2 regions of the Agromyces laixinhei genome follow, and region 1 is predicted to be linked to the other one. Evidence: predicted binding sites of a transcription regulator. Region 1 holds the regulator's gene; the other holds the start of a gene.
The links. The regulator LexA, encoded in region 1, represses DNA repair genes until DNA is damaged. The targets are predictions, from matches to a motif close to TCGAACANNTGTTCGA.

Region 1 (4,186 bases):
CACGCGGCCGTCGATCCTCTGGGGGGATGTCTCACGGCCGGCGCCGATGACCGTCGAGTGGTCGAGCTACGCGCAGTCGCTCACCGAGCAGCACATGAAGGGCATGCTCACCGGTCCGGTCACGATCCTCGCCTGGTCGTTCGTGCGTGACGACCAGCCGCTCGGCGACACCGCCCGACAGGTGGCACTCGCCCTTCGTGACGAGATCACCGACCTCGAGGCGGCGGGCATCCGCATCATCCAGGTCGACGAACCCGCTCTGCGCGAGCTGCTGCCGTTGAAGCTGGCCGATCAGCCGGCCTACCTCGACTGGTCGGTCGGTTCGTTCCGCCTCGCGACTGGCGGCGCGGTGCCCGGCACGCAGGTGCACACGCACCTCTGCTACTCCGAGTTCGGTGTGGTGATCGACGCGATCAGGAACCTCGACGCCGACGTCACCTCGATCGAGGCGGCCCGCAGCCGCATGGAGGTCGTCGACGACCTCGAGACGAGCGGCTTCGACCACGGCATCGGCCCGGGTGTGTACGACATCCACTCGCCGCGGGTTCCCGGTGTCGCCGAGGTACAGGCGCTGCTCGAGCGCGCCGCAGGGGCGATCCCCGCGACGCGGCTGTGGGTCAACCCCGACTGCGGCCTGAAGACGCGCGGGTACGACGAGACCGTCGAGTCGCTGCGGCACATCGTCGAGGCGACCGTGGCGGTTCGGGCAGAGCGCTCCGCCCCGGTGCTCGCCGGATAGCAGGGACCGGGCGGATGTCGCGGCTCGCGGCATCCGCTCGGCTCGTGCCGGGGTGATGCTCAGGGGCGTCGCGTACCGTCGAGCCATGCAACTCGCGGTCCACGAATCCGGCGGGGGCGGGCGCACCGCGATCCTCATCCACGGCATCATGTCGGATTCGCGCGCCTGGCATCGCGTCACCGGCGAACTCGAGGCGCAGGGATTCCGGGTGCTCGCGGTCGATCTGGCCGGCCACGGCCGCAGCCCCCGCGCCGCGAGGTACTCTCCGGCCGCTTGGGCGAGCGATGTCGTCGAAACCCTCGAGCCGCTGCTCGACGGGCCTCCCGAGGTCGTCATGGGCCACTCGCTCGGCGGACTCGTCGCGAGTCTCGTCGCCGATCGACTCGCCCCGCGCGCGGCGATCTACATCGACCCGGCCTTCTCATTCCCGAAGGGCGTCAAAGGCTGGGCGTTCAAGGCCTTCTTCGCCGTGGCGCCGCGGCCCCGTCGCTCGGCGCTCGTGCGGATGAACCCGAAATGGAGCGCGGTCGACGTCGACATCGAACTTGCGACGCTGCGCGACTGGGACAAGCGCACGATCCTCGGCTTCACCGACACCCGTCCGCTCGTGCCGCCGGCCCGGCTCGTGGCACCCACGCTCGTCGTGCTCGCCGAGAAGAGCCTGCTCATCACGACGAAGGTCGCCGGGCAGCTGCGGCGTCAGGGCATGACGGTCGAGACCGTGCGCGGCACCGGGCACACCGTGTTCCGAGACGATCACGCCGGCTTCATGGACGCCGTGCTCGGATGGCTGCGCGAACTCGCGCCGACCGATCCCGGCCCGGTTCCAGTCGTCACGCGTTCGGCAGTCGTTCGCCCGGCCGTCGGGAGTTCTTCCGCGTAGCGGACGGCTTCCGTTCATTCCCCGCCGGCACTGCAGCCTGCGAAGGCGGTCTCAGACCGCGCGAAGCACCGCGACGACCTTGCCGAGCACCTCGGCGTGATCGCCGACGATCGGTTCGAACGCACTGTTGCGGGGGAGCAGCCAGGTGTGACCGTCGCGCTGGCGGAACACCTTGACGGTCGCCTCGCCGTCGAGCATCGCCGCCACGATCTCGCCGTTCTCGGCGGTGCGCTGTGACCGCACGACGACCCAGTCGCCGTCGCAGATGGCGGCATCGATCATGGACTCGCCGACGACCTTCAGCATGAACAGCTCGCCCTTGCCGACCAGCTGGCGGGGGAGGGGGAAGACCTCGTCGATCTGCTGGTCGGCGGTGATCGGAACACCGGCGGCGATGCGCCCGACGAGCGGCACCATCGCCGCATCCCCGACGGGAGTGTGCTCTGCCGCAGTGGCGGTGCGATCGGTGACGCCAGGCAGCTCGATGAGCACTTCGAGTGCGCGCGGACGGTTGGGGTCGCGCCTGAGGTACCCGGCGAGTTCGAGCTGGTTGAGCTGGTGCGTCACGCTCGAGAGCGAGGAGAGGCCGACCGCATCGCCGATCTCGCGCATGCTCGGCGGGTAGCCGCGGCTCGAGACCGAGCGCTGGATCGTCTCGAGGATCGCGATCTGCTTCGCGCTCAGACTCTTGCGGCGGCGAGGTCTGCCCGCAGCCTGCGTGTCGTCGATGTCGGTGCTCAACGTCTCCGCCCCTCGTTGCGGCCGAACGGCCGGGATGTCGGTGGTGTCTGGTCGACTGTCTTCCAGACATTCGAAACTGTATCCGTCTCACGTGCGTGCGGCAAACACTTGTTCGAGTGTGTCGGAGATTCGAGACTGCTCGAAGTTTCCGGGTTTCGGCCTTGCGGTCGTCAGCAATCGAAGATATGTTCGGAACAGAGATTCGCACCCGGCCCTCCCGGCCGAGGGTCGGGTGCGACTCCCACAGGAGGTGTGACATGAGCGCAGTGATCGCAACGACGGGCTTTCAAGCCGCACGGGTGCTCCCGCGCGACCGGGTGCGAGATGAGTCTTCGCGTACCCGACTCCGACTGACGCGGCGCGGCCGCATCGTCTTCACTTCGCTGGCCGCGCTCCCGATCGTGATCTGGGCGTTCGTCATCGTGCTCGGCTCCGGGGGTGCCGCCGCCGATATCGACGGTGCGGGCGCTGCCGTTTCCTTCGAGTACGTGACCGTCGGGCACGGCGATTCGCTCTGGGGCATCGCTGAAACGGTCGATCCCAACGCCGACGTGCGCGAGGTCATCGATGAGATCATCCGTCTCAACGGTCTCGATGGGGCGATGGTCGAGCCCGGGCAGCGGCTCGCGCTGCCGATCGCACCGTGAGAGCCGTCTGACACACGCTGGCGAGCCTCGTAGGCTTGCATGGTGACGAGTCTCGACGACCTCCCCATCCGCGACGACCTTCGTGGGCGTTCCCCGTACGGGGCCCCGCAGAAGACCGTGCCGGTCGCGCTCAACGTCAACGAGAACTCGCATCCGATTCCCGAAGACGTCGCACACGACATCGTCGCCAGGGTGGCCGCAGCGATCCTGACGCTGAATCGGTATCCCGACCGCGAGTTCACGGCCTTGCGCCGTGCACTCGCCGGCTACCTCGGCCACGGGCTCGATCCCGCGCAGATCTGGGCGGCGAACGGCTCGAACGAGGTGCTGCAGCAGGTGTTGCAGGCCTACGGCGGGCCGGGTCGCTCCGTGCTCGGGTTCGCTCCGACCTATTCCATGTACGGGCTGCTCGCCTCGGGCACCGGCACCGAGTGGATCACCGCCGGGCGTGACGACGGCTTCGAGCTCAGCACGGCGACCGCCGTCGCGGCAGTGCATGAGCACGATCCCGACATCGTGATGCTCTGCGCCCCGAACAACCCGACCGGCACGCCGGTCTCGATCGAGACGATCGAAGCGGTGGCCGACGCCGCGCGCGGCATCGTCGTGGTCGACGAGGCGTACTTCGAGTTCGCCGACCCCGGCACCCCGAGCGCGCTCACGCTGCTCGCCGGCCGACCTCGGCTGCTCGTCTCCCGCACCATGAGCAAGGCCTTCGCGTTCGCGGGCGCCCGCGTGGGCTACCTCGCCGGCGATCCCGCCGCGATCGATGCGCTCCGGCTCGTGCGACTCCCGTACCACCTGTCGGCACTGACGCAAGCGGCGGCACTCGGCGCACTCGCCCACGCAACAGAGATGCTCGCGATGGTCGACGAGATCCGCGTCCAGCGCGAGCGCATCAGCGACGAGCTCGCGAGACTCGGGTTCCGCCCCTACCGCAGTGGGTCGAACTTCGTGCTGTTCGGCGGGGTCGCCGACCCGCGCGGCGTCTTCGAGCAGCTGCTCGAGCGCGGCATCCTGATCCGCGAGATCGGCATCCCCGGGCACCTTCGAGTGACGGCGGGCACCGAGGCCGAGACCACCGCCTTCCTCGAGGCGATCGCCGTTTCCGCCCCGAATAGAATGGCCCCATGACCGCATCCAGCCCATCGCGCACTGCCCGCGTGCAGCGTGAGA
Region 2 (4,186 bases), 1.5 Mb from region 1:
GTCCGTGATCGCCGTGGTTGACGTCTTCGAGCGCCGCAACGAGATCACGGGCGGGTAGCGCCTTCGAAACGTAACCACGTGCGCCGTTGGAGAGCGCCGCGTCGACGACCGCAGTGTCTCCTGCCCATGAGTAGACCACGACGGCGCCGACCAAGGGATCGGCTGCGAGCTCTCGAACCGTCGCCCCATTCTCCTGGACGTTTCCGAACGTGTCGACCAGTGCGATGTCGACTGGCTCGCTGACTTGCCTGTTCGCGTCGAGCTCCACGATGCGCACCCTCGAATCGTAGGAGCGCAGCATGGCGGCCAGGCCGCGGACGACGACTTCGTAGTCGTTGACGAGGGCAAGTGAGACTTGAGTCATGGTGCAATTCTAGGCGAGAATTTCACCCCTAGGGGTGTACCAGCGCCTCCTCGCGTTGCATAGCTTTGAATGCATGAGCACTCACTCGTCCGGCTCTTCCGGGTCTCACTCGTCGTCATCGTCATCGCCTTCGCCGGTATCGGCGAAGATCATTTCACGCCGGTTCGACGCGCGCCGGTGGTTCTCAGATTCGTGGGCCGCGCGCGATGGGCGTGGAGCCGCGAGCGATGGGCATGGACGCGAGTTCAAGCCGTTTCGAGTAAGGCGATGAGTGGCACGAGCAGCCCGGTGGAGATCGACCACAATCGCAGACTCGACGGTGTGGACGATGTCATCTGGGTCGAGGTGGATGACCGGTATTGGGTGGGCAATGCCCCCGGGATATTCGTCGGCTCCATCGAACAGAGCAGCTCAGGTTTCGAAACGCGAGACATGTTCGGCGTCGAGCGCGGCACGTTCGAGGATCTCCGAACCGCTCAGCGCCTGCTGCGGTTCTTCATGGGTGCATCCCGGCATTGGGATGCCTCTCTTGGGTCTGTCGAACGCGAAGTGGCCGTTCTCGGTCACGCAGCTTGACGACAAGCAGGAGTGATCGATTTCCTGTCGACACCCACAGGTTTCCGGGATGCGCAACACGCCCGGAGTCGACCCGGAGATGCTCGGCGGACTCGGGGGATAACGCCGCATCTTCGAGGGGGACGGCGCCGAGGACGGTAGTTTCTTCCTACCGCCCTCGGCGTCATGTCGCCGCGCGACTTCCACGCGGAACGCTGTTGCGCACACGACGGCCCCACGATGGAGTGTGCCTTGGGCGGGGCTCAGGCGCGCGCGGCCGTCTCTGCCATGGCATCGACGAGGCTCCAGGCGCCAAGCGCCACCAAGGTCACGGCGGCGAGCAGCAGGAGCAGATCACGAGCGCGCCGTGACGTCCCGAGCCAGGGGACAGATCTGACGACGACGCCGAGAAGCGTGAGCCAGGCGAACAGCATCACCACATGTACGGCGGCGAAGGCCAGAAAGAGGGCGGGCCCGTCGACACCGATGCCGGAGAGAGAGGGAACGAGCAGTCCGTACAGGCTGAGCGCCTTCACGTTCGTGATGACCGCGAGGAAGGCCCAGAGCACGAGCCGTGGTGCCGGCCGCGGGGGTTGATCGCTGCCGTCCTTGGGCCGCCCCATGGTCTTGGTGAGGGAGACGATACCGATCGCGATCAGCACGACCCCGCCCACGACGCCGAAGATGATCCGGGCGACGTCGCTGCCGGCGACGAGTTGCCCGAGGCCGCTGAAGCCGGCAACGCCGGCGAGGAGGAGGATCCCCAGCGACGTTCCCGACCACACCTTCACCGGAGCGCGCCGGTCGCCCGTGATGGCAGCGCTGACGGTAATGGTGAAGCTCGCACCGGGAGTGATCACGAACGGCAGTGCCGTTGCGGCCAGGAGCGCGATGTTCACAACGCGGACGGGCTGAGGTAGTGGAACACCGTTCTGATGGTGGCGCCGTCGACGGTGTGCACGGCAAGGCCAGGCATCGCGTCAGGATCCGCGATGGGGTCCGTCTTGCTCCCCAGCCGCATCGTCGACACGATACCGGGCGCGCCGAGCAGAGGCACACCGGCGAACGCCGTCGCGACGGCCGTATGCACATGCCCGGTGAACACGCCGACGACGTTCTCGTGGGCGTGGATGATCGCCGCGAGCACGTCGCCGTTCGCGAGCCCGAATCGGTCCATGACGTGATGCCCGATCGGAACCGGCGGGTGATGCATGACGAGGACTGCGGGGTCGTCCGTGCCGGAAAGCTGCTCGTGGGCGTACTCAACCGTTGCCGAGCCCAACTCGCCGTGGTCGTTTCGGTCGAGATGCGAGTCGAGGCCGACCAGCAGGAGGCCGCCGACGTCCAACGTCGCGTTCAGTGACGGCGGATGACCGTGCGCCCGCATGGCGGCGAGCAGCGGCGCAGACAGATCGTGGTTCCCAGGTACCACGAGCGTAGGCAGACCGGGAAGTGCGGCAAAGAACTGTTCGTACTCACCGACGTCGCCATGGTCGGCTATGTCCCCGCTCACGAGCAGCGCATCGACGTTGCCGAGGTCTGCCACCTGGTTGAGCACTGCCTGCAAGCGTCGGAGTCGTGCCGAGGACTCATCGAGGTGCGTGTCACTGAGATGAGCGATGACGGGCAACGGTCCCCCTCGACGTGGCTGTGCTTGGCATTCCAGCATTGCATGTCCGCCACCCACCCGGCCCGATCGGCGGCCGGTGCTTCGAAGTTATGTCCGAGTTCAGCTTGTGCCGACTTGTCCACAATTCGAAACTTTCTCTTCCATTCGAACTCCCGCCATGGGAGAATCAAGCATGAACGATTCGCCGCAGGCACTCCAGTCGCTGGAGGCTCTGCATGCGAATGTGACGGATGCCTGGTCGGGGGCGCTCCTCGGTGAATCGCGTGATGTCGGCGACGATGTTCGGGTCATGAGCGACGACGGTCTGGTTCGAGCGACAGAGGCGCTCGCGCGGTTGCAGCGCAGCGTGCAGGTCTTGCAAGCACGATGCGCCGCCGAACTCGCGGGGCGGTCGCGCACGGGTGACGAGTCCGATGTGGCGAAGAAGCACGGGTTCGCCACGGCCGAGCGACTGATCGTGCAGGCGACCGGTGGTCGGTATGCGGATGCCGCGCGCCTGGTGTCCATCGGCGAGGCGACCTCGGCGCGGCGCTCCTTCGCCGGCGAGGTCCTGCCGGCACGTCACCCTCATCTGGCCACGGCGTTCGAGTCGGGCGCGGTGAGCCTCGATGCCGCCGATCTGATCCGCCGTTTCCTCGACCGCGTCGCCCTTCGGGCCGATCGCGACGATCTCGGCGATGCAGAGATGCTGCTTGTCGAACGAGCACCGGTTGTGGGTGTCGAGGGAACCCAGCGCCTCATTCGACAACTCGAAGCGCATCTCGACCCCGATGGAGTGAAGCCACGCGAAGACGAGCTGCGCAGCGCGCGGTCGCTGAAGATCTGGCAAGACGCTGCCGGCATGATCAATCTGCGCGGCGCGTTCGATCCGGCGAGCGGCGCCCCCATCAAGTTGGCGATCGAGACGCTCGTCGGCGCCGAGTTGCATGCCGCGCGCGATGCGCGCCCCGGGTTCGGTGCGAAAGCGTCGAGTGCGGCTTCCGGTGGCCAGGGCGATGCTCCCCACCTCGACGGAGTGGTCGCCGAAGACCGCTCGATCGCTCAGATGAACGCCGACGCGCTCGCAGACATTGCGTGGCTGTCGCTCTCGAGCAGCGACGCCCCTCCTGCGTTGCGGGCGGTCACCGTCATCGTTCGCGTCGACGGCGACGATCTCGCCTCCGGCGAGGGGCACGCGACGATCGACGGCATCGAGCATCCGGTCGCCACCGATACGGTGCGCGAGTGGGCGATGTCGGCCGGGTGTTTCGCCGCTGTACATGGCCGAGGGCTGCGAGCGAGTGCAGCTCGGGCGATCGCGGCGTCTCTTCAGCGCGGCTCAGAAGGCGGTGCTGGTCGCTCGTGATGGCGGCTGCGCCTGGCCCGGGTGCCAGCGGCCTCCCTCGCACACGCAAGCACATCACCTGCGATGGTGGAAGCGAGACGAGGGGCCGACCGACCTCGAGAACGGCATCATGCTCTGCGCACATCATCACCATCGGGTGCATGACGACGGGTGGACGATCTTCATCAGAGACGCTCGAAGTTGGTTCATTCCGCCGGCGCATCTCGATCCCGACCAGGTCGCTCGGGCGGGCAACATCGCCCCAGATCACCTGGCTCGCGAGCATCTGGCGTCAGGACGTCGAGCCCGCCGT

Region 2: a site for LexA is predicted at 2,631-2,646, ahead of FHG54_RS04420 (DUF222 domain-containing protein). Genes of this name have one in related genera too.

What each region holds. Positions count from the first base shown of each region.
Region 1 covers NZ_CP040872.1:2,444,215-2,448,400, reverse strand. Annotated here, with positions in the region: gene metE (5-methyltetrahydropteroyltriglutamate--homocysteine S-methyltransferase) at 1-739, shown strand, start outside; gene FHG54_RS11580 (alpha/beta fold hydrolase) at 825-1,622, shown strand; gene lexA (transcriptional repressor LexA) at 1,674-2,351, opposite strand; gene FHG54_RS11570 (LysM peptidoglycan-binding domain-containing protein) at 2,621-3,010, shown strand; gene FHG54_RS11565 (histidinol-phosphate transaminase) at 3,050-4,144, shown strand; gene hisB (imidazoleglycerol-phosphate dehydratase HisB) at 4,141-4,186, shown strand, end outside.
Region 2 covers NZ_CP040872.1:933,576-937,761, forward strand. Annotated here, with positions in the region: gene FHG54_RS04400 (response regulator transcription factor) at 1-364, opposite strand, end outside; gene FHG54_RS04405 (hypothetical protein) at 434-940, shown strand; gene FHG54_RS04410 (LysE family translocator) at 1,183-1,818, opposite strand; gene FHG54_RS04415 (metallophosphoesterase family protein) at 1,815-2,588, opposite strand; gene FHG54_RS04420 (DUF222 domain-containing protein) at 2,722-3,894, shown strand; gene FHG54_RS17110 (HNH endonuclease) at 3,809-4,186, shown strand, end outside.